Regions from separate parts of the Butyrivibrio sp. AE3003 genome, predicted to be linked through region 1. Evidence: a T-box and tRNA genes for the amino acid it is inferred to sense, from the RefSeq annotation. Region 1 holds a T-box; the other holds one or more tRNA genes.

The links. A T-box is a leader RNA that pairs with one kind of tRNA and senses whether it is charged. The one in region 1 lies ahead of tyrS (tyrosine--tRNA ligase), so its partner is inferred to be a tRNA-Tyr.
Region 2: it encodes a tRNA-Tyr, which carries the amino acid that the T-box ahead of tyrS (tyrosine--tRNA ligase) is inferred to sense. The anticodon was not compared.

The regions. Positions count from the first base shown of each region.
Region 1 covers NZ_JMLX01000001.1:1,008,902-1,021,194, forward strand. Annotated here, with positions in the region: gene CD00_RS0104895 (MutS-related protein) at 1-1,280, opposite strand, end outside; gene CD00_RS0104900 (purine-nucleoside phosphorylase) at 1,290-2,123, opposite strand; gene CD00_RS17275 (serine hydrolase domain-containing protein) at 2,220-3,683, opposite strand; gene CD00_RS19120 (hypothetical protein) at 3,634-4,152, opposite strand; gene CD00_RS0104910 (heavy metal translocating P-type ATPase) at 4,203-6,113, opposite strand; gene CD00_RS0104915 (cation transporter) at 6,136-6,354, opposite strand; gene CD00_RS0104920 (ArsR/SmtB family transcription factor) at 6,432-6,791, opposite strand; gene CD00_RS0104925 (hypothetical protein) at 6,966-7,469, opposite strand; gene CD00_RS0104930 (hypothetical protein) at 7,715-8,677, opposite strand; gene tyrS (tyrosine--tRNA ligase) at 8,778-9,998, opposite strand; T-box leader at 10,081-10,333, opposite strand; gene CD00_RS0104940 (NAD(P)H-dependent glycerol-3-phosphate dehydrogenase) at 10,399-11,421, opposite strand; gene plsY (glycerol-3-phosphate 1-O-acyltransferase PlsY) at 11,439-12,092, opposite strand; gene der (ribosome biogenesis GTPase Der) at 12,095-12,293, opposite strand, start outside.
Region 2 covers NZ_JMLX01000001.1:2,522,181-2,534,473, forward strand. Annotated here, with positions in the region: gene CD00_RS0112095 (guanylate kinase) at 57-650, opposite strand; gene pyk (pyruvate kinase) at 650-2,059, opposite strand; gene CD00_RS20890 (hypothetical protein) at 2,103-2,987, opposite strand; gene CD00_RS19440 (aminotransferase class V-fold PLP-dependent enzyme) at 2,965-3,555, opposite strand; gene CD00_RS0112110 (HD domain-containing protein) at 3,536-4,141, opposite strand; tRNA gene CD00_RS0112115 (tRNA-Phe) at 4,327-4,399, opposite strand; tRNA gene CD00_RS0112120 (tRNA-Met) at 4,406-4,479, opposite strand; tRNA gene CD00_RS0112125 (tRNA-Tyr) at 4,610-4,691, opposite strand; tRNA gene CD00_RS0112130 (tRNA-Thr) at 4,698-4,770, opposite strand; tRNA gene CD00_RS0112135 (tRNA-Val) at 4,801-4,873, opposite strand; tRNA gene CD00_RS0112140 (tRNA-Asp) at 4,906-4,979, opposite strand; rRNA gene CD00_RS0112145 (23S ribosomal RNA) at 5,055-7,920, opposite strand; tRNA gene CD00_RS0112150 (tRNA-Ile) at 8,146-8,219, opposite strand; rRNA gene rrf (5S ribosomal RNA) at 8,227-8,344, opposite strand; rRNA gene CD00_RS0112160 (16S ribosomal RNA) at 8,416-9,960, opposite strand; tRNA gene CD00_RS0112165 (tRNA-Ser) at 10,687-10,774, opposite strand; gene CD00_RS0112170 (Fe-S-containing hydro-lyase) at 10,874-11,431, opposite strand; gene CD00_RS0112175 (fumarate hydratase) at 11,475-12,293, opposite strand, start outside.

The sequences.
Region 1 (12,293 bases):
TCGACAATATAATAACTGTCACCCTCATAGATATCATCCTTAAGCGCCATTGAAGAATAAATTCTGAGAAGAGGTGCTTTGTAACTCTTTGCAAGAACTGTATGCACAGACTGTGCAAGTAAAACGTTGATACCGATGGTCTTAAGGAATGTCGATTTACCGGAAGCATTCGAGCCGGTCAAAAGAACTCCTTTATTAGTATCGATACTGTTAGAAACCGCATTCTCGATAAGAGGATGCATCACGTTCTCAAAGTTCATCTCGCCGTTTGCAAAAGTCGGAGTGCAATATTGTCCCTTTACAGACTCTCTGTAACAAGCAATCGAAATATACGCATCCATTCTTCCTATCACTGTGATTATCACATCAAGATCATCTTTCTTTTCCATGAGCTGACGGTACATCTTGTTAAACTTGATAAGATCGATATGCGTGATCATACGAACATAATCCATGATAATATCAGCAGGACCACCGCCACCCGACGGCTTCATAAGAACACTTGAACCGCTGACAAATCCTTTAAGGCTGTCATAAGACTTATTCAAAAGCTCAATATCATCACTAAGCTCAGGATAACTTGCTCCTTTAAAAAGTTTCGCAGACGAAAGAGCCTTAAGAATATAAGAATATGTCGAAAGATACGGATCAATCTTCCCTTTGATATTAAAATACATGATCACATTTGCTACTACGGCAGCAAGAAAAAGAAATGCTCCGAGCTCAAACTTAATGCATGTAATAACGATCGTCAAAGCAATAAGAGCTATCATCAGATAGTGCTTTGCATTGCTGAAATTCCCTACATCATTGAGAACTTTGAGATAATCATAGATTGAATATCTGTTGCCTCTTCCGATTCTGGCAAAGATCTGCTGATACTTAAGCCTTGCCTCGTCATTTTCGGAAAAGAACTTTATCTTTTTCTCCTCATTCTCAAAGTCGTCAGTCTGCTTGGGCGTTCTGAGCATATAATAAAGATACTCTTCACCCGAAGCGCTGAGGCAATAGTTCATTCTTGTAAATACGCCGTCCATGTTAAGGTCATTCCAGGTCGTGTCGTCTACCTGAAATCCCTCTCTATGGTTATCGTAGTAACCGGTAATATGATCAAAGTCATCTTCCTTATATTTTCTCTTTGGCGAATCGCCCCAATTTTTCTTTAGTTTATAAATAAGATTCTTCTTTGCAAGTGCAGCATCCCTCACGCCCAGAACGTAAGCAATGATCACGAACGCAAAAAGAACTCCCAAAACATATACAAGTCCCGAATTATCCATATACTGTCATCATCCTTTGCTGAATTTTTTGATTGATTCCGTCACAAGCTTTGTAAATAACGGAGCCGCTTTATCTGCAGCTTCCTGCACTTCCTCGTGAGACAAAGGATTCTCCGAAAGTCCCGATGCAAGGTTACAGATACATGAAACTCCGCAGATTTTAAGTCCCATGTGATTTGCAGCGATTGCTTCATTTACTGTACTCATTCCGACTGCAGAAACACCCAGCTTTGCAAGCATCTGAATCTCAGCGGGTGACTCAAACGAAGGTCCCGTAAGCTGACAATAAACGCCCTCTTTAAGCTCGATACCGTTTTCCTTCGCAGTTTCCTTAATGATATCCTGAAGATCTTTTTTGTATACCTCACTCATATCGGGGAATCTGGGTCCGAGTTCATCGATATTCGCGCCGATAAGAGGATTGGGTGCAAAGCATGAAATGTGGTCCGTTATAAGCATAAGGTCGCCTGCCGCAAAGCCCTTTCCAAGTCCTCCGGAAGCATTTGTCAAAAAGAGAATCTTAGCGCCCAGCATTCCCATAAGTCTAACAGGAAGAACGACATCGCTGATATCATATCCTTCGTAAAAATGAACTCTTCCCTTCATGCAGACAACTTTAGTATCGCCCACATATCCGAATATGAATTTACCTGCATGTCCGGGAACAGTAGAAACAGGAAATCCCGGTATATCCTTATATTCAATCTCAGCGCAGACTTTAATATTCTCCGCATAATTTCCAAGTCCCGAACCAAGAACCAATGCTACATCGGGAACGAAATCAGTCTTACTTCTAACCGCATCAACGCAGCCTGTAAGTTTTTCATATAATTTATCAGCCATTTTGCCACCTCTCTCATCTGAAATTACATTGTTTTCCAAAAAACACTTTAAATAATATTAAAATCAATCAGTGTTTCCTTAGACATTCTATCATAATTACCACTGCGACAATACTCCACGAACTTTCGGTTCGAGCATATTCTTTATCGCATCCTCAAAAAGCCCTTTGACACCGCCTTTTATGATCTTTCCAAAGATAATACCCTGAAGTCCTCCAAGACCTTCGGGAGAAACATTCTTCATCGCATCAATCAGCATTTCACCGCCCGGTGTTTCAAAGAATCTAACCTCAATACCGCTTGGAACCGACGGATAAATAAATGTACCTTTCCTGTCCGCTCTGTCGGAAGCATCGTCGTCAAAATAGATATTTATTGTTCTGCTGCAGGCTTCCTCAAGGAACACGATCTCATTTCTAAGCACAAATCTGTTGTATTCGTCAGTCTTGCAATACGACTCGAGACTTACCTGATACATCTCACCGTGCATGTTGATATTTGTGACATATCTCTTACCGCCAAAGCCGCATTTAAGCGCATAAAGAGCATCCCCTTCATAGATATCTATGAAAAAGAATCCGTTATCATCAATCCTGAATCCGATTTTCTTGATGCCGTCGGTAAAGTTATTGTGCACAACCTGCATCATAATAGGAAATACGCCTATATTATTATTTTCAATATCATAGATTTTTCCGTCGATCTTGCGAAGCCATTTTGCGGCAAGAAGGCTTTCATTTCTCATATTGAAATAATTAAGGGATTTCTTAAAGTCGCCTCTCCTGCTCTTATAAGCGGCCGTCCTTCCTCTTGTACTTCCGACAGATTCTTTAATCGCCCTGTTTTTCCAGCCTCCGCTGACAATCGCAGGGTAACTGACAGTTTCTCCACTAATCGATTTGCATAGTGCCATAAGCTCTGAATACGCCGAGAAATTCTCATCCAAAGGCTTATTTCCTATCTCAAGGTTCTTAATAGCCTCTCGAATCTTAACTGCCATCAATGACGTCTGGAAAATATCGCTGTTTCCGGCATTCGTAACCACAACCATGTTAATATCCGGATAGATAAAAACATTCTGACCGAGCATTCCGTTAAACGCATAAGAATCCTGCCTGTCCCCGTTAATCCATAACTGATAACCATAGTGCGTGCTGTCTTCACGTCCCGTAAGAATCTGCGGAGTGATAGACTCTTCCACCCATTTCTCAGGGACAATCTGTACACCGTTCCACTTTCCCTTATTTAGATAAAGCTGTCCGAGCTTTGCCATATCTTCAGTACGGATAAAGAGTCCCCAGCCGCCTTTTGTTATCTTCTTTGGGCAACTCTCCCAGAACACTCTTTTTATTCCCATCGGATCAAAGATACGTTCTTTGCAAAATTCAAACAAAGACTTGCCCGTAATCTGCGTCACGATAGCCGACAGCATATAAGTATTCATGCTGTTGTATTCAAACTGCGAGCCCGGTTCAAATTTGGTTCCCGCTTCAAGAAACGCCGATACCCAGTCATTTCCGCTTATGGCACCTGCTTCGTTGAATTCGGAGCCGCTTGTCATATCGAGAAGATTTTTTTACCGTTATTGTCTTTCTGTGGAATTTAAGAAGACCTATCTGCTCACTGAAAATATCATCAACCCTATCTACAATAGTGAGTTTCCCATCGTTTATGAGTATGCCTATTGCCATAGCGACAATACTCTTACACATAGAATAAGAAACATGCCAATAATCAATGGAATACGGCTCAAATCCACACTCACAGATAACATTTCCGTTTCTTAGAGCCATGAATTTGTGCATCTTACATTCTTTGTTCTCGGCAAGTTCCCTTAATAAAGACGTAAAAAAAGCAGAACTGACACCCTGCGATTCAGGCGAACATCTTTTTAGCTTTTGTTCATCATTTGCACTAATGGTGCTGAATTTCGGTTTTTGTGCAACATAATCAACCTTGCTGATCTCGCCGGTTTCGCCGGTAGCAATCTTTAAAAGAAGCTCTCCTATGTCAAGTCCTGCTTTTGCCATTATTCTGTTTCCTCCGTCAGAGCCCGGATCTTTTTTATGATAAAAAAATATTATATCTTCTCTGTCTTAAGCGCTCTCATGGAATTCAGAATAGCTATTACGGCCACTCCGACATCTCCGAACACCGCAATCCACATCGTTGTAAGTCCCAGTGCTCCCAAGATCAAAATGATGACCTTTACGGAAAGCGCAAATACAATATTTTCTTTCACGATCCTGATAGTCTTGCGGGCAATAGCAATAACCGAAGGTATCTTGTTGATATCATCATCCATGATAACAATATCCGCAGCCTCAATGGCCGCATCACTTCCAAGTGAACCCATGGCTATTCCGACATCCGCTCTCATAAGGACCGGAGCGTCGTTAATTCCATCGCCAACAAACGCAAGCTTACTACCATTATCCTCTGATGAAAGCATTTTTTCAACCCGTTCCACCTTATCTGCAGGTAGAAGCTGTGAAATAACTTCATCTATACCAAGCTTCCTTCCGACATCTTCGGCAACATCTTTCCTGTCACCCGTAAGCATGACTGTCTTTGCAACGCCAACCTTCTTGATGCCTGCAATCGCAGCTTTGGCTGTATCCTTTATAACATCAGAGATAACAACATATCCCTTGTATTCTCCGTCATATCCTACATAGACAATTGTTCCGGATACAGAGTCAGCTTCCGCAAAAGAACTTATGGCATTTTCGTTCATAAGCTTTGAATTGCCAAGAAGAAGCTTTTTTCCATTATAAAGAGTCTCTATTCCTCTTCCTGAGATTTCCTTTGTATCAGCTTCGCTTATGCTGCTTCTGTCTATGTCTTTTTTGCCCGACTCATTAAGATAAGCAGTAAATACAGACCTTGCGATCGGATGATTTGAGAATGCTTCACCTGTAGCCGCCATATCAAGAAGTTCATCTCTCGAAATCTTTGCCACGTTCGAAGATACAACATCTGTAACTTTGAACTCGCCCTTGGTAAGTGTTCCCGTTTTGTCAAAAACGACCGTCTTTATACCCGACACAGCTTCAAGGAAATTACTTCCCTTAACCAAAACACCAATCTTGGAAGAAGCTCCGATTCCGCCAAAGAATCCAAGCGGAACAGATATTACAAGCGCACATGGACAAGAAACAATAAGAAAGATACAAGCTCTTTTTATACTGTCAGATAAAGCCAGTTGTCCGAGAATCGGCGGTATGATCGCAAGAAGGAGTGCTCCTATTGTAACCACGGGAGTGTAATATCTTGCAAATCTCGTAATGAAGTTCTCCATACGGGACTTCTTATCGCTCGCATTCTCAACAAGCTCCAAAATCCTTGAAACGGTTGAATCTTCATATGCCTTAACGGCTCTGATCTTAAGAATTCCTTCGCCGTTTACGCATCCGCTAATAACATCAGAGTCTTTTACAACTCGTCTCGGAACAGATTCGCCTGTAAGCGCTGCCGTATCAATAAAGGACTCGCCCTCGATAACAACACCGTCTACAGGAATCTTCTCACCGGCTCTTACAAGTAATGTGTCACCGATCTTTACTTCAGAAGGGTCAACTTCATTCACTTCACCGTTCTCGCCGACAATATTGGCAATCTCAGGTGCAATGCTCATCATCTCAGTGATGGACTGGCGCGACTTTCCAACAGCATAGCTCTGGAACAGTTCTCCGATCTGGTAAAAGAGCATTACCGCAACCGCTTCGGGATACTCTCCGATACCAAAAGCACCAAATGTAGCGATCATCATAAGGAAGTTCTCATCAAAAACCTGTCCGTGACTGATATTTACTGCCGACTTTTTAATTACGTCGTAGCCGATCATCACATACGGAACGAGGAATATGAGGAATTTCACGATAAGCGGAACATTTTTAAGCAAGCCTGTCTTTTCAAGAATAAGTAATACCGTAAATATTCCAAGTACAATAAGTATTCTGTTTCTTGTTTTCTTTTGCTTCTTAGTCATAGTGACATCTCTTCTTTCTTAATTAAGCGCCCTCTATCTCACAATCGGGCTCAACCTTCTTGCATGCCTTAACAGCCTTGTCAAAAACATCATCAAATACATCATCTGCTGCTTCAAGAACAAACTTCTGAGTCATAAAATTAACTCTGGCATTTACAACGCCTTCGATTTTCTTAACAGCTTCCTCCATCTTTGCAGCACAGTTTGCGCAATCAACTTCACACTTAAATGTCTTCTTCATAATAAATATCCTTTCTCCTCTTGGGATGAATTTTATAAATTTATGTATGCATACGCATGCCAAATTACAGTTCCCGATTACTCATTTATATGGCTCATTCCCTGAGCGATAATCGTTCTCACATGATCGTCAGCCAGATAATAAATGATCGACTTACCTTCGCGCCTGTTTCCTACAAGCTTACTCTGCTTCAAAATCTTCAGCTGATGCGATATCGCCGACTGAGTCATGTTGAGTGTCTCAGCTATATCACATACGCACATTTCAGATTCAAACAAAGCAAACAAAATCTTGATTCTGGTCGAATCTCCAAATACTTTAAAGAGTTCAGCCAGATCATAGAGTTCATCCTCCGGAGGCATTTCTTTCCCAATTCTGTCTACAAGCTCTCTGTGAACATTATGTACTTCGCAGTGTTCTACATCATTTATAGCCATTCGCTTTTCCTTTCATTTAAACATATGAATAACTGTTCATATGTTTAATATAAAACTACCGCATCGGTTTGTCAATATCGATGCGGTAAATTATTAATCGCAATTAAATTAAAATAGGACATTGCACTAATAACCTTAGGGCAACGTCCTATTTTCGTAAGTTATCAATTTATTTTAGAGCTGAAAAGCTTTGCCCGCTGCATAAGCCAAAAGAAAAGATACAATAGATATACCAAGGTAAAGCAATACACAGAACAATACTTTGGTTAATGTGTTTCTCTTCTCATCAGCAGAAATATTTGCTGATGCATATGCTCCGATTGCTGAAGTAGCACCTCCAAGTGCACCTCCGAGAAGCACAAAGAAATTTACAATATATAAAACCACAAAGACATAAACCCACTTCGGCAGCTGAATAGTTTTGTACTCTTCACCTGTTTCTACATTTCTTCCGTTATATACAAGTACCTGCTTATTTCTGACGCAAAGTTTTGCAATTTCCCCATTGCCTAAAGGAATATCAAATACTCTCTCAGCAAAATTGCTTTCAGGCGATTTAAATGCCATCACCTTGGTTTCAGGACTACCGTTGACAGACACTAATCTGTTTTTATTTAATGTAATCCTGACCGGCATACCGGTAGATGTATTAAATAACCACTCTCTTGTCTTTGCCATTTACAAACTCCTCCCTTTTAATAACAATAATCTCTCTTTCTTCATTTCTATTATTACAATAATTTTAATTATTTAACAACAAAGTAATAACATATTATCATACCATTCACCCTAAATCAACAATAAATTGTATAAATTATAAATATATTTACGCAAAAACATGGGCTGTTGCGCAATGTTTGCGCAACAGCCCATAATTAACGCTTTTATACATTTTAATTAATAATTATACATATTATTTCAACTTATTTTTCTTCATCATCAAACTCCCTGCTGATATCTTCTTTCCATTCATCTATATCTAGCTTACTGAGACCAATCTCATCAGCTCTTTTTAGCATACGTTCTTTGAGTTCTTTTTTTGAATAGAACTTATAACCGTCATCAATAAACGATTTTTTTATCCATGTATCAACGAAGCCCTCATCTGTACACATAGAGTCTTCACTCTTAGCATCACCATACATACCAAAACTATAAACAAGAAGTTGATTATTATTGAGCACATCCTCATCCTCTATGCCTGCCATTCCCAAATCAAGCGCCAGATAATATTGACAAGTATAAAAAAAATGATATCTCGCATCTTTATCAAGATAGCCATAATCATATATGGCAAGAGATGCTCCGGCTTTTCCAAAGCCACTGACATAACCGTCTTCACATATTCCTTCATAGAATTTCTCACCGGATTCAGAAACATATCGAATATAAAGTTCGCCACCTTCATCTTTTAAAACAAAACCAAAACCATACTCACTTTTGCTTACCCATATCAACAATTCTTTTTCGCCGTCACACCCACAGTCTATATATCTATAGTCAGAATCACATGGATTCTCACGAAGACTGGTGCTATCTGATGCAAGCTCTTTCAACTCCTCAAAATCGTATTCCTTTTTTTCTTCACTCTCGAATACATAATCATCACAATCAACTTTTGCCTTTTTTTCATTGTTCAAAAAAGCTGTATAATTTCCGCTTTTATCATCTTTTGCCTGCTGATAACGCTCATGGGAGATAAAAGAGGATGCATCATTTTCATTATCTGAAGCTTCCGTACCGGCATCATCAGCAATAGACATATTCGCAACAGATATATCTGCAACAGACGCACCATCAGATACATTTGCCTTCTCTTCATCAATCTTTCCACATCCCGTCAGCATAAGCACAATGGCTAATATTGTTATGACTAAAGGCTCCATATGTACCTCTTTCGTATAATTTTTAAGTAATTTACTTGATACAAGAATAAAGAGCCTATGAAAAATATTTTTCCTATTTTTCACAAGCTCTTCAATTATATTATGCAGTAACTTTCTTAAATGACTTCTTTCCTTTCTTTACCATAACTCCGTCAGCAAAGAAGTCCTTATTGTAAGTAGTCTTTACGTCTGTAACCTTTGCATCCGCTACAGTTACACCGCCCTGCTCAACTGCACGTCTTGCTTCGCTTCTTGTATTGCAAAGTCCTGCCGATACAAGAACCTGAAGGATATCAACAACACCGTCTCTGAAGTCCTCTTCTTTAAGTGCAACAGCCGGAACATTATCCATATTTCCGCCGCCTGCAAAAAGAGCTCTTGCTGCATCCTGAGCTTTCTGAGCTTCTTCCTTGCCGTGTACAAGAGATGTAAGCTCAAATGCAAGAATTTCCTTCTTCTCATTGACTCTTGAAGGATCCCATTTTTCCATCTCAAGGATTTCTTCAATAGGAATAAATGTAAGCATCTTTATGCACTTATCTACATCAGCATCTGCTACATTTCTCCAGTACTGATAGAAATCGTAAGGAGATGTCTTCTTGGGATCGAGCCATACGGCATTTCCTGCTGTCTTACCCATCTTCTTACCCTGAGAGTCTGTAAGAAGAGTAATTGTCATAGCGTGCGCATCTTCACCGAGCTTTCTTCTGATAAGCTCTGTTCCGCCAAGCATGTTGCTCCACTGATCGTCTCCGCCGAACTCAAGGTTACAGTTGTACTTCTGGAACATGTAATAGAAGTCGTATGACTGCATGATCATGTAGTTAAATTCAAGGAATGAAAGCCCTTTTTCCATTCTCTGCTTGTAGCACTCGGCTCTGAGCATATTGTTAACTGAGAAGCAAGCACCAACTTCACGAAGAAGTTCAACATAGTTAAGGTTAAGAAGCCAATCTGCGTTGTTGACCATCATAGCCTTTCCTTCTCCAAACTCAATGAAGTTCTCCATCTGTTTCTTGAAGCAGGCTGCATTGTGATCGATATCTTCTCTTGTAAGCATCTTACGCATATCGGTTCTTCCCGAAGGATCGCCGATCATTGTTGTACCGCCTCCGATAAGAGCTATAGGCTTGTTTCCGGCCATCTGAAGCCTCTTCATAAGTGTAAGTGCCATGAAGTGACCGGCTGTAAGTGAATCAGCCGTACAGTCAAATCCGATGTAAAAAGTTGCCTTTCCTTCGTTTACAAGATCTCTGATCTTTTCTTCGTCAGTAGTCTGAGCGATGAGGCCTCTCGCCTGTAATTCTTCATAAATCTTCATTTTTCCCTCCTGTATTTTCCGATTGCGAAGTGCTCTATATATTGGAATACAAAATTAAAGTCCTCCGCAACCAACAATGATTGCGAAGGACGAAATAATCGTGTTACCACCTTCATTCGTATGCAGCTCACACTACATACCTCAGCAAGTACGGTCTCACATAAAGCGAAACGATACTCTTCCGATATAACGGTCAGTCCCGTCGAAGCCTACTATAATTTCCGCCTCGCAGCTCACGGAGGTATTCACGATTACTCTTAACATACGCCTCTCACCAACCGGCTATTCTCTGTTGTCAGCCTGTAATCACTACTTATTCCGATCATTGCCTTTTTTGTATAATATGAAATTTTAGTAGCATAATGATATTATGTCAAATACTTTTTAAACAAAAAGCCATTCACCATTCCAGCATATTGTTTTCTGTCTTCTTATCTCTCATCATAAGGTCTTTTACAGCCTCCTCAAGAGATTTTCCGTCAAATAATATCTCATTAACCGCCGTGATTATAGGCATTTCAACCTCATATTTTTCAGCAAGCTTTAGTGCTGCTCTGGCGCTGTAAACGCCTTCAACAACCATGTTTACTTCATCCATGGCTTCTTTATATGTTTTTCCCTGACCGATAAGAATACCGGCGCGTCTGTTACGTGAATGCATCGATGCACAGGTTACGATAAGATCACCGATTCCTGAAAGTCCTGCAAAAGTTTCAAATTTTCCGCCCATTGCCATTCCAAGCCTTGAGATCTCAGCGATTCCTCTTGTGATAAGCGCAGCCTTTGCATTGTCACCGCAGCCATAGCCGTCAGCAATTCCCGCAGCAAGCGCAACGACATTCTTAAGTGCCGCACCGATCTCGATTCCAAGCATATCGGGACTGATATATACTCTGAGAAAAGAATTCATAAATATATTCTGTATATATTTTGCAATCTCTTTTTCAAAAGCACCGACTACAAGTGTAGTAGGCATGCTCTTTCCGACTTCTTCCGCATGAGAGGGGCCTGAAAGAACACATACATTACATCCCGGTATCTCATCGAGAATGACATCGGACATGACCATAAGCGAATCTTCTTCGATTCCCTTACTGCAATTAACAATGATCTGTCTGTGCTCTTCACTCTCGTTAATGAAAGGCTTCATAAGCCTTATAGTTTCACGCATATGAGCCGAAGGAACGACTACAACAATGATATCTTTGTCCTTTACGGCTTCTTCCATACTTGATGTGTATTTAACGGATTCGGGAAGTTTTACTCCCGGAAGTTTAGCTTCATTACCGTGATATAGCCTGAGCTTTTCAACAGACTCGTCACTTCTGGACCAGACAGTAACATCATGTCCGTTACCCGCCAATACATAGGAAAGCGCAATACCCCAGCTTCCCGCACCAATTACACCAATTTGTATACCCAAAAAAATATTCCTCCTGATCAGTCGACCTTATTCTTTTTTGAAATATAGGTCTTTCTTTCTGTACCTGAAATAAGCTTCTTTATATTGCTTCTGTGTTGATAAAAAGCAAGCGCCGTAAGAAGTGCAACTATCACATACATCTCATTAAGTGCACTCTGCGAAAGATTTCCGAGAAATCCCATCTGTCCGAATATAACATACTGCACAAGAAAACATGCATAAAGGCAGAGACTGCTGAGTGACACGAAATGTGTAATGTTAAAAGGGCCAAAGAAAGCAATAAGTCCAACAAGAACAAACTTCCAACCCATTGCGATGATATATCCCGCAGTGCAGGCAATTCCCTTTCCGCCCTTAAACTTTAAGAAGAACGGGAAGTCATGTCCAAGCACAGCTCCTGCGGCTGTATATATCATATAGAAGTATCTGTAGTCCGGATTGCTTCTTCCAAAAAGAAAATAAGTAACAATTATAGCCAATATGCATTTAAACATATCGCCAAACAAAACTATAAGTCCCGCCTTGGCTCCCATAACTCTGAGTGTGTTTGTTGTTCCCGCGTTCTTACTTCCGACGCTTCTGATGTCAACGCCCTTCATTTTTCCGTACAATACAGCTGTCTGAAAAAGGCCAAATACATATCCTACGATCAAACAAACTACTCTTTCCATTTTTACTTATCCTCTTTTCTCTCTCTTATTATAAATCTAAGGGGTGTTCCCTTAAATCCGAATGCTTCTCGGATCTGATTTTCTATATATCTCGTATAACTAAAGTGCATGAGCTTTTTGTCATTTACGAAGATAACAAAAGTCGGCGGCTTAACCGAAGCCTGAGTGATATAGTAAAGCTTTAATATCTTACCCTTATCA
Region 2 (12,293 bases), 1.5 Mb from region 1:
CCGACGCACTTACTATAGATTCAATGTTCCGGCACACTTATGCTTCTACATATATTTTATCGTATTTTCTGCGCTATGTATTCAGTAATTTCCTTAATACAGTCGTCAATCTCAGCATTGTTCTCAAAACGTTTTTCTATCTTCGCTTCCGACAGCTTTGTTTCGCTAAAATCTTCTTCATCCGCAAGGAATCTTCTGCACATCTCGTCATATCTGGGATTTTCCTGCTCATCCTCGCGATGCATTGCGCGCTCAAGCCTTGTTCTTGCGCTTGTGTCTATATAAACAGGCACCACATTTTCTTTTCCAAAATAATCTCTTATGTAGCAATAGGACTCAAGTGTACCGATTATCAGATAGTCGCCGTCACTTAAGTCGATCTGTCCGTCATCAGCCGTAAAATATCTCCAAATGCCACATTTGGTGTTGTATGCGCGCTCTTCGATTATCTTGTTATCTGCCTTAAGCTGCTTATACTCTTCTTCATTCTTGAAAAGATACTGAACACCGTCTGTTTCGCCCTCACGCATGGGTCTTGTAGTGTAAGAGACAACTTTTTTAAGTCCCAAATCTTTTTCTCTCATGAGTTCACGATAGATAGTGTCTTTTCCAGACGAGCTTTTCCCCATTAAAAGAAATATTTTTCCCATCAGAGCTCCTCAACACGTATCATATTGGTTCTTCCGGGTATTCCGAGAGGTACACCCGCTGTAAGTACTACTTTATCGCCTTCCTTGAGAAGTCCTGCGTTCTTTGCGGAATTGATTGCTTCTTTAAAGAGTTCGTCCGTTGTATCTTCCTGTCTGATGTGAAGAGGTGTTACTCCCCACATGAGGTTAGTCTGTCTGCAAACCGTAGGCTTAGTTGTGCATGCGATTATCCTGCAGCTTGGCTTATATCTTGATACCATTGCAGCTGTAAATCCAGACATTGATACAGTAAGGATTGCGTCTGCACCGACTTCAGTCGCGATATTACATGTCGCATGTGAAATAGCTGTTGTAGAATCGGAAGGAGCGTAATCTCTCTTTTTAAGTCTTCCGACGTAGTCAATATCCTGCTCGGTGCGCTCTGCGATTCTAGCCATTGTCTTTACCGCTTCTACAGGATAATCTCCCGAAGCAGTCTCGCCAGAAAGCATGATTGCTGTTGTTCCGTCATATATAGCATTCGCAACGTCTGTTACTTCTGCTCTTGTCGGTCTTGGATGATGGATCATGGAATCAAGCATCTGTGTTGCTGTGATAACATATTTACCCTTTGATTCCGCTAGCTTTATCATCTCTTTTTGGATAACCGGAACATCTTCAAAAGGAACTTCTACACCCATGTCTCCTCTTGCAACCATGATTCCGTCCGCTGTATCAATAATTTCCTCAAGGTTATTAATACCCTGTGTACTTTCAATCTTTGCAATTATCTTCATGCAGCTGTTCTTTGCATCAAGGATTTTCCTGACATCAAGAACGTCCTCTTTTGTTCTGACAAAAGAAGCTGCAACAAAATCAAATCCCTGGTCACATCCAAACTCGATATCACCTCTGTCCTGCTCACTAAGATATGGCATTGTAAGCTTTGCTCCGGGAACATTTACGCCCTTCTTATCGGATATAGGTCCGCCGTTTACTACGGTACAGATGATATCTTCTTTTGTTACTTCATCAACCTTAAGCTCAATAAGTCCGTCATCAAGAAGGATTGTCATTCCCTCTTTGCAATCGGATGTAAGCTCTTTATATGTAATTGAAACTTCGTCCTTAGTTCCGGCAACTTCCCTTGAAGTCAGAGTGAACTTCTGGCCTGCAACAAGCTCCTCTTTGCCATTGGCAAAATCTTTGAGTCTTATCTCAGGTCCCTTTGTATCAAGCATAACTGCTATAGGAAGATTGAGTTCTTCACGAAGTTTCTTTATTCTGTCATATTTTCTCTTGTGCTCTTCATGTGATCCGTGAGAAAAATTAAAACGTGCAACGTTCATACCCGCAAGCATTATCTCACGTAACTTATCCTCATTCTCACTTGCCGGTCCGATTGTACAGATTATCTTGGTTCTGCGCATGTAATTCCTTTCTTGCTATAAAAAATAGTTCGCCATTTGTATATTACTTTATTGTTCTTACGTAAAAGCCCGTCCCACTGGGCTCAGAAATCACGCCTTGAACATTTAAGTCTTCTTCAATATATCCGCAAATATCCTGAATAAGTTCCTCTGAAAACTCTTCTCCCGGCACAATAAGCGGAATTCCGGGCGGATAAAGATTTATAAAATCTCCGGCCACTTTTCCTTTTGCCTCTTTAAGCAGAGTTTCCTCAGTAGGTCTATCCCATGCTTCGCTCAATTTCATTATAACATTGGGATATTCTGTAAATCCTTTTTTGCAAATTGGATCATTTACAGATGTTCCGGTATTTATCTTAGTTTTCTGGATTTTTTCATCTAGTTCCGAGACTGCTTCTATAAGCCTGTCGATACCTTCAGTCGTATCCCATCCTGACAAAATGGCAAGCGCAATTTTATCTCCCGCCATCTCAAGTTGAAGATTATATTCCTCCCGAAGTATACCATATATCTGCTTTCCTGTCATTGTCCCGCTACTATCACAGATCACAACTTTGGCAGGATCGTCTATCATCTCACGTCCCGGTATTACAATGTTCTTAAGCGATCTTGTCTTGTAGGATATTCTGTTTCTGTAGTCTAAAAGAGCTTCTATATAGCAATCTCCGTTTTCTTCCATCTCCTGCATACAAAGATCTATTGAAGCCATCAAAACATATGACGGGCTGCTTGTCTGATATATTCTCAGATACTTCTTAACTTTATCAGAAAGCTCCTCATTCTCAGAAATATGTACAAGCGAAGTCTGCGTCATTGACGGAAGAGTTTTGTGGACACTGTGGATAACTATGTCCGCTCCAAGATTAATTGTGTTTTTAGGAACGGAATCATACTCTCCGTCTTTATCATATTTTTTTTCCGAATCCAAAATGCGCACCGTGGGCAGAATCCACTATTAGTGGGATTCCTCGCTTATGACACGCATGTGCTATCCCTTTTATGTCCGAGCATCTGCCTTCATATGTGGGCGATGTAATAAACACCGCTTCAACCTTTTCATCAAGAAAGTTTTCCACATCCTCTTGTGTATAAGTTCCCGGAATTTTAAGTTCGTCATCGGATTTATCGGGAAGATATTTGATATCAAGCTCTCTTAGAAATGCCGCATGATAAAAAGATTTATGACTTCCCCTTGCGGCAAGAATTGTTCCACCCTTCTTTACAGCCGCTGAAACCGCCGCAAGCACGCCTGCCGTACTTCCATTCACACAAAAGTACGTCCTATACGCGCCATATAGCCTGTTTGCGCGTTCTTCAGCCTTAAGGATAATTCCCTCTTCATCATGAAGATTATCAAAGTCATCAATTTCTGTAATATCACAACGAAAAGCACCCTTTAACGGGGTGCTCTCAATGTTTCTTTTATGTCCGGGCATGTGAAACGGATACTGCCCGCTCTCTGAAAGCTCAATGAGCTTATTGTAAAGATTCTGCATAGTCGATTGCGATTATTCCCTTCTTCAACTTGAGCGTCTCAAGTGTAGAAGCATATTTGTCCGCAACACAAACTATCCATGCCTCTCTGCATCTGGGCGGATTAATTGTAAGCGGCCACATATGCTTTTTTATTATATCTTTCTCTCTCTTTGAGAGATTATAGTCCTTTACTGCATTCTTAAGTGCTATACCAGGATGATAGAATCCATGTAACTTGGGGTGAATATTTCCCGGAGCACTTCCATCATGCCAATCATACAAGAAATAATCATGTAAAAGAGCTCCTCTGACAAGAGATCTAAGGTCTGCTCCCGTATTAAATCTTGCATCAAACTTAAGTGCGCAAAGCGCTACATGAATACAATGCTGATAAACAGTCACATCACCGTGCTGTATAAATTTTGTCAATTGCAAATACCTCTGATCACCTAAAAGCTCACTACCATATTTTTTAAGTAAAGAAAGAATCATAGGGTCATTCTCTAATTGATCTAATATATTTGGATCAAAGTTCTCTTCGTTATATTCCTTTATATCGAGAACAGTCTTAATTGCTATCTTATCGTTTTCGTTAAGCTTAAACATGTAACTCCTTGATGAAAAATACTTCTATAACTGTAATACTTTATATATAACTCGTAAAATAATATTATTTATCTTAGCACAAAAAGAAGAAAAAAAAATAAAATCTAATGAAATACGTAAAAAAACTCAGTAAACAATATTGTCAACTGAGTCAAGATAAAGCATATTCGATTAATAAAAAAAGATGCCTAGAGTCGGAATCGAACCAACGACACGAGGATTTTCAGTCCTCTGCTCTACCAACTGAGCTATCTAGGCATGTAGTAGCGGGGACAGGATTTGAACCTATGACCTTCGGGTTATGAGCCCGACGAGCTTCCAGACTGCTCCACCCCGCGTCATTATAAAAATCCGTACCTCGTACGAATCGTATTGAATTGGGATTCACACTAAACTCGATAATACCTCATTAAGTGTTCACCCATGGCTCGCACTAAACTCGTACACTCGTTAAGTGCTCTGCACAAATGGATGGCGGTGGATTCGAACCACCGAAGCAATTTGCAGCAGATTTACAGTCTGTCCCCTTTGGCCACTCGGGAAGCCATCCATATAGAGCCGATGAGCGGACTCGAACCGTTAACCTGCTGATTACAAATCAGCTGCTCTGCCAATTGAGCCACATCGGCTTACACACACGAATTGTGTAAGAAGAAAAATGGGACCTACAGGGCTCGAACCTGTGACCCTCTGCTTGTAAGGCAGATGCTCTCCCAGCTGAGCTAAGATCCCGTTCTCTTTATTCAAACAATATTTAGTTTGAGCGACCCGAAGGGGGTTCGAACCCCTGACCTCCGCCGTGACAGGGCGGCGCTCTAACCAGCTGAGCCACCGGGCCATATTATTTAAGGTTTTGTACCTTCAAAACCGAACACTGAATTATCTCTTCCAGATTTATCTATACACCTATCTTTTGGATAAGCCCTCGACCTATTAGTACACATCAGCTGAACATGTTACCATGCTTACACCTTGTGCCTATCTAACCTCGTACTCTACAAGGGGTCTTACTGCTAAAGCAGGGATATCTCATCTTGAGGGGGGCTTCACGCTTAGATGCCTTCAGCGTTTATCCCGTCCGGACGTGGCTACCCAGCCTTATGCATCTGGCGATGCAGCTGATACACCAGCGGTCCGTCCATCCCGGTCCTCTCGTACTAAGGACAGCTCCTCTCAGATATCCTACGCCCGCGCCGGATAGGGACCGAACTGTCTCACGACGTTCTGAACCCAGCTCGCGTACCGCTTTAATGGGCGAACAGCCCAACCCTTGGGACCTGCTACAGCCCCAGGATGCGATGAGCCGACATCGAGGTGCCAAACCACTCCGTCGATGTGAACTCTTGGGAGTGATAAGCCTGTTATCCCCAGGGTAGCTTTTATCCGTTGAGCGATGGCAATCCCACTTTCATACCACCGGATCACTAAGTCCTACTTTCGTATCTGTTCCACCCGTCGGTGTCACAGTCAGGCTCCCTTCTGCCTTTGCACTCTACGAATGGTTTCCGTCCATTCTGAAGGAACCTTTGAGCGCCTCCGATACTCTTTCGGAGGCGACCGCCCCAGTCAAACTCCCCGGCAGACATTGTCCCCGGACCAGGTAATGGTCCTTGGTTAGAAGCCCAGCATCATAAGGGTGGTATCCCAACAGCGACTCATATGCAGCTGACGCCACATACTCATAGTCTCCCACCTATCCTGTACATATAATACCGGACCCCAGTATCAACCTGGAGTAAAGCTCCATGGGGTCTTTCCGTCCTGGCGCGGGTAACCAGCATCTTCACTGGTACTTCAATTTCACCGGGTGCATTGCCGAGACAGTGCTCAAATCATTACGCCTTTCGTGCGGGTCGGAACTTACCCGACAAGGAATTTCGCTACCTTAGGACCGTTATAGTTACGGCCGCCGTTTACTGGGGCTTAAATTCAAAGCTTCGATTGCTCTAACCTCTCCTCTTAACCTTCCAGCACCGGGCAGGCGTCAGCCCATATACCTCACCTTTCGGTTTCGCATAGACCTGTGTTTTTGCTAAACAGTTGCTTGAGCCTCTTCTCTGCGGCCTGATTGCTCAGGCTCCCCTTATCCCGAAGTTACGGGGACATTTTGCCGAGTTCCTTAACAATGCTTCTCCCGTCGGCCTTAGGATTCTCTCCTCATCCACCTGTGTCGGTTTACGGTACGGGTTGTATATACGCTATAGTGGCTTTTCTTGGCAGTCATATCTGATGCTTCACTACTAAAATTCGTTCCCCCTTGCGGGACCGGTTCTTCCTTCCCCGGCTCATCCCTTTTGCCTGCGTCCCCACAGTTCTGATATATACAAGTGCAGGAATATCAACCTGCTGTCCATCGCCTACGCCTCTTCGGCCTCAGCTTAGGTCCCGACTTCCCCAGGGCAGATCAGCTTTACCCTGGAATCCTTGGATATTCGGCCTGAAGGATTCTCACCTTCATCTCGCTACTCATTCCGGCATTCTCTCTTCACAGCGCTCCGCTGCTCCTTTCGGTACAGTTTCTACGCCCCTGTGAATGCTCCCCTACCGATCATATGTACCCGTAGATACATACCATCCCTAGGCTTCGGTGTCGTGTTTCAGCCCCGGTAATTTTCGGCGCAGGACCTCTCGGCTAGTGAGCTATTACGCACTCTTTGAATGTGTGGCTGCTTCTGAGCCAACATCCTAGCTGTCTATGAAATCCCACATCCTTTTCCACTTAACACGTACTTTGGGACCTTAGCCGTAGATCTGGGCTCTTTCCCTTTTGACTACCCAACTTATCTCGTGTAGTCTGACTCCTGTTCATCACCTTATTGGCATTCGGAGTTTGATAATCTTTGGTAAGCGGTGAAGCCCCCGCGGATATTCAGTGCTCTACCTCCAAAAGGTTTGATACAGGGCTAGCCCTAAAGCTATTTCGGGGAGAACCAGCTATCTCCGAGTTCGATTGGAATTTCTCCCCTATCCACAGCTCATCACCACCCTTTTCAACGGATGTGTGTTCGGACCTCCACAGCCTTTTACGGCCGCTTCATCCTGTCCATGGATAGATCACCCGGTTTCGGGTCTATGTATAAAGACTAGTCGCCCTATTCAGACTCGGTCTCCCTTCGGCTATTCACCTTAAGTGCTTAACCTCGCCTCCATACATAACTCGCCGGACCGTTCTACAAAAAGTACGCGATCACACTTCATTTAGATAGTGCTTTCGCAGCTTGCAGGCACAGGGTTTCAGGTTCTCTTTCACTCCCCTCCCGGGGTCCTTTTCACCTTTCCCTCACGGTACTATTCGCTATCGGTCACTAAGGAGTATTTAGCCTTACGGGGTGGTCCCCGCACATTCAGACAAGGTTTCACGTGTCTCGTCCTACTCTGGATACTGTCTCGCTTCAGTCGCTTTCGTATACGAGGCTTTCACTCTCTCTGGCAGGGACTTTCCATTCCCTTTCTACTAGCAACTTCCATCGATTATACAGTCCGAACCCCAGGAAGCAAGCTTCCTGGTTTGGGCTCTTCCGCGTTCGCTCGCCGCTACTTACGGAATCACTTTTGTTTTCTCTTCCTCCGGCTACTTAGATGTTTCAGTTCACCGGGTTCCCTCTTTAAACCTATGGATTCAGTTTAAAGTGACAGAGGTCTTCTCTGCCGGGTTGCCCCATTCAGATATCTGCGGGTCATAGATTATTTGCATCTCACCGCAGCTTTTCGCAGCTTATCACGTCTTTCTTCGGCTCTTAGTGCCAAGGCATCCGCCCTGCGCCCTACATAGCTTAACCATTTTTACTTACCGTCTCCGGTAAGCGGTTAGCTGTATAGAATCAGTCGTATCTTTCGATAACTATTCTCTGATATAAGTGATATAGCGTTATCACTTTATATCTACTAAAATCTTGATTGTTTCTGGATTTTTCGATGTCTTTTAATCGTAGTTTCTGATTAAAATCTTTCATTCAGTATTCGGTTTTCAAGGTACAAATCGGTTTTCAAAGAAGAAAACCCAGTGGGCTTAAGTGGACTCGAACCACCGACCTCACGCTTATCAGGCGTGCGCTCTAACCGGCTGAGCTATAAGCCCTTCTTAAATCCGGCAGCCACCTAGCCTCCCATGCAGTTGCCCACATAGTACTTTCGGCCGCTATGGTCTTAACCGTCGTGTTCGGGATGGGAACGGGTGTTACCCCATAGCGCATCACCACCGGAAATGTTTGTTGCCTTCTTGACAACTAGACAGTAATACAACTCCTTACTTCGATTCCGCTTCTTTTCCTTAGAAAGGAGGTGATCCAGCCGCAGGTTCTCCTACGGCTACCTTGTTACGACTTCACCCCAGTTATCAGACCTGCCTTCGACGGCTCTCTCCTTACGGTTAAGTCACCGGCTTCGGGCATTTCCGACTCCCATGGTGTGACGGGCGGTGTGTACAAGACCCGGGAACGTATTCACCGCAGCATGCTGATCTGCGATTACTAGCGATTCCAGCTTCGTGCAGGCGGGTTGCAGCCTACAGTCCGAACTGGGTCGTTATTTTTGAGATTTGCTCACCCTCGCGGGGTCGCGTCCCTTTGTTACGACATTGTAGCACGTGTGTGGCCCAGATCATAAGGGGCATGATGATTTGACGTCATCCCCACCTTCCTCCAGGTTATCCCTGGCAGTCTCCATAGAGTTCCCATCTTACTGCTGGCTACTATGGACAAGGGTTGCGCTCGTTGCGGGACTTAACCCAACATCTCACGACACGAGCTGACGACAACCATGCACCACCTGTCTCGGATGCTCCGAAGAGCTACAGGCATTACCCTGTATTCATCCGGATCTCAAGATCTGGTAAGGTTCTTCGCGTTGCTTCGAATTAAACCACATGCTCCACCGCTTGTGCGGGTCCCCGTCAATTCCTTTGAGTTTCATTCTTGCGAACGTACTCCCCAGGTGGAATACTTATTGCGTTAGCGACGGCACTGAATGTCTATGACACCCAACACCTAGTATTCATCGTTTACCGCGTGGACTACCAGGGTATCTAATCCTGTTTGCTCCCCACGCCTTCGAGCCTCAACGTCAGTTGCTGTCCAGTAAGCCGCCTTCGCCACCGATGTTCCTCCTAATATCTACGCATTTCACCGCTACACTAGGAATTCCGCTTACCTCTCCAGTACTCTAGCCTAACAGTTTCCAAAGCAAGCCCACGGTTGAGCCGTGGGGTTTCACTTCAGACTTGCTAAGCCGTCTGCGCTCCCTTTACACCCAGTAAATCCGGATAACGCTTGCCCCCTACGTATTACCGCGGCTGCTGGCACGTAGTTAGCCGGGGCTTCTTAGTCAGGTACCGTCATCTCTCTTACGAGTCTTTCTTCCCTGCTGATAGAGCTTTACATACCGAAATACTTCTTCACTCACGCGGCGTCGCTGCATCAGAGTTTCCTCCATTGTGCAATATCCCCCACTGCTGCCTCCCGTAGGAGTTTGGGCCGTGTCTCAGTCCCAATGTGGCCGTCCGCCCTCTCAGGCCGGCTACAGATCGTCGCTTTGGTAGGCCGTTACCCTGCCAACTGGCTAATCTGACGCGGGCCCATCTCATACCACCGGAGTTTTTCACACTGTATCATGCGATACCGTGCGCTTATGCGGTATTAACAGTCGTTTCCAGCTGTTATCCCCCAGTATGAGGCAGGTTGCCCACGCGTTACTCACCCGTCCGCCACTAAGATTTAACAAGAATCTGCCGAAGCTTCATCAGCGTTAAATCTCCGTTCGACTTGCATGTGTTAGGCACGCCGCCAGCGTTCATCCTGAGCCAGGATCGAACTCTCACGTTTAAAAGTTTAATCCGGCTAAGAACTTAAGCTTGGCTTTTCGTTCTGTCCGTTAATTTACATTTTTCTGAATTATTCTCTTGGAATCTTTCAGGGTTGCATTACTGTTTATTTGTCAAGGTTCTTAGTTCTTGCAGCTCAGCGCCGCAACTCATTCATAATAACATAGTTGAAATGCTTTGTCAAGAACTTTTTTAAACTTTTTTCAAAGTTTTTATGAAACCCGCTTAGTTCTGCGGTTTTCAGCCCCTCTCTCAAGCGGGCAAAAGTTATTATAGCAAAGCGTATATACAAATGCAACAACTTTTTTGAGAAATTTTAAAAAAATTTCCGAGCACTAGATATTGTGGTTATACGCTGTTACCAGCACAAAATAGCAGATTGATTATCCTATATAATATCTGCTTTTATACAAAAGTGTCTCTTTTGTATAAAAACTTCGCTCAACTTTTTATTTATTCACAAGAAATATTCCAAGCTAGATGTTTCAAGGCTTTATTCTGTCAAGGCTTTTTTATTTTTTATTTTATTAAAAAAATTGTTGACAAGAATAATCTATCATTTTTATTTTATATGATCTTATATGAAAGAAATTTTTAGATAATCCTTTTTTGCAAAAAAGAGCAAAGAATCACATACATATCAAAACTCATTTACTTGATATAAATTTCCGGACAAACAAAAAACGTTACCAACTGAAATCTTTCAGTCAGTAACGTTTCACTTCAACGGAGAAAGCGGGATTTGAACCCGCGCACCGCGCGAACGGTCTACACCCTTAGCAGGGGCGCCTCTTCAGCCACTTGAGTATTTCTCCATGCCTGAATCCCTCTACCAAATATGGTTTGAATTCTCTTGGCTAACAGCCAAGACGCAAATGTAATTATACAAAGTCGCTTATCCTTTGTCAATTCTTTTATTCGTTTTCTTTATTATAAAGCTTATCCGCTGTTTCATAAAGGTTATTTCCCTTAGAATCAATAACTACGATTGCAGGAAATTTCTCTACTTTAAGCTTTCTGATAGCTTCTGTACCCAGATCGTCATAGGCAACAACTTCCGATTCCACTATCGCCTTTGATAAAAGTGCTCCGGCTCCGCCTATTGCCGCAAAATAAACAGATCCGTTTCTTACGATAGCGTCTGAAACCGCCTTAGATCTTTTACCTTTTCCGATCATTCCGCCAAGTCCCAGATCAAGGAGCTTGGGCGCGTATTTATCCATTCTGCTGGCTGTTGTAGGGCCTGCAGAGCCAATTGGCCTGCCCTCTCTTGCAGGAGAAGGTCCCATATAATAGATAAGATTTCCTTTTATATCTATAGGAAGTTCTTTTCCCTCAGCAAGCGCTTCATCCATTCTCTTATGTGCCGCATCACGGGCTGTATAGATTGTTCCTGTAATATAAACCATATCGCCGGCACTGAGCTCATTTACGACCTCCGCGCTGACAGGAGCCTGTATTTCTTTATTCATGTCAATTCCTTCTCAATTCCTATTATTCTATGATCTAGCAATATCACAAAGTCACGGTAACATGCCTGTTTACGTGGCAACAGATATTAACTGCCACAGGAAGTCCCGCAATATGTGTGGCATATGTGTTTATATTCACCGCAAGAGCCGTCATCTTACCACCAAGTCCGGCAGGGCCGATTCCGGTTTTATTGATTCTCTCAAGCAGTTCTTCTTCCATAGCTTTAATATGCTCTTTGTCAGAATGGCTTCCAACTGGTCTTGTAAGCGCTTCTTTTGCCATCTCTGCACATTTTTCGAATGTACCGCCTATTCCTACACCTACAACCATAGGAGGACATGCATTGGGGCCGGCATCCTTAACGGCACGAACAACCGCTTCCTTGACACCTTCTTCTCCGTCAGCAGGCTTTAACATAAAGACTCTGCTCATGTTCTCACTTCCAAATCCCTTGGGTGCACATGTGATTGTAACTTTATCCCCTGGGACAATGTCATAGTGTACGATTGCCGGTGTATTATCTTTTGTATTTACTCTGATAAGAGGATCTCCGACTACCGACTTTCTAAGGTAGCCTTCCGTATATCCCTGTCTTACGCCTTCATTTATCGCATCTCCAAGATTTCCGCCCGTAAAATGAACCTCCTGACCAATCTTAAAGAAAAGCACCGCCATTCCTGTATCCTGACAGATTGGAATCTGATCGCTAGCCGCAATTTCAAGATTTTCTTCCAGTTGTGAAAATATCTGTTTTCCAAGCTCTGAAACTTCCTCTTTCTGAGCAGACTCAAGAGCTTTTTTCATATCTTCAGAAAGTGCATAGTTCGCATCTATGCACATATTTTTAACCGCTTCGGTAAT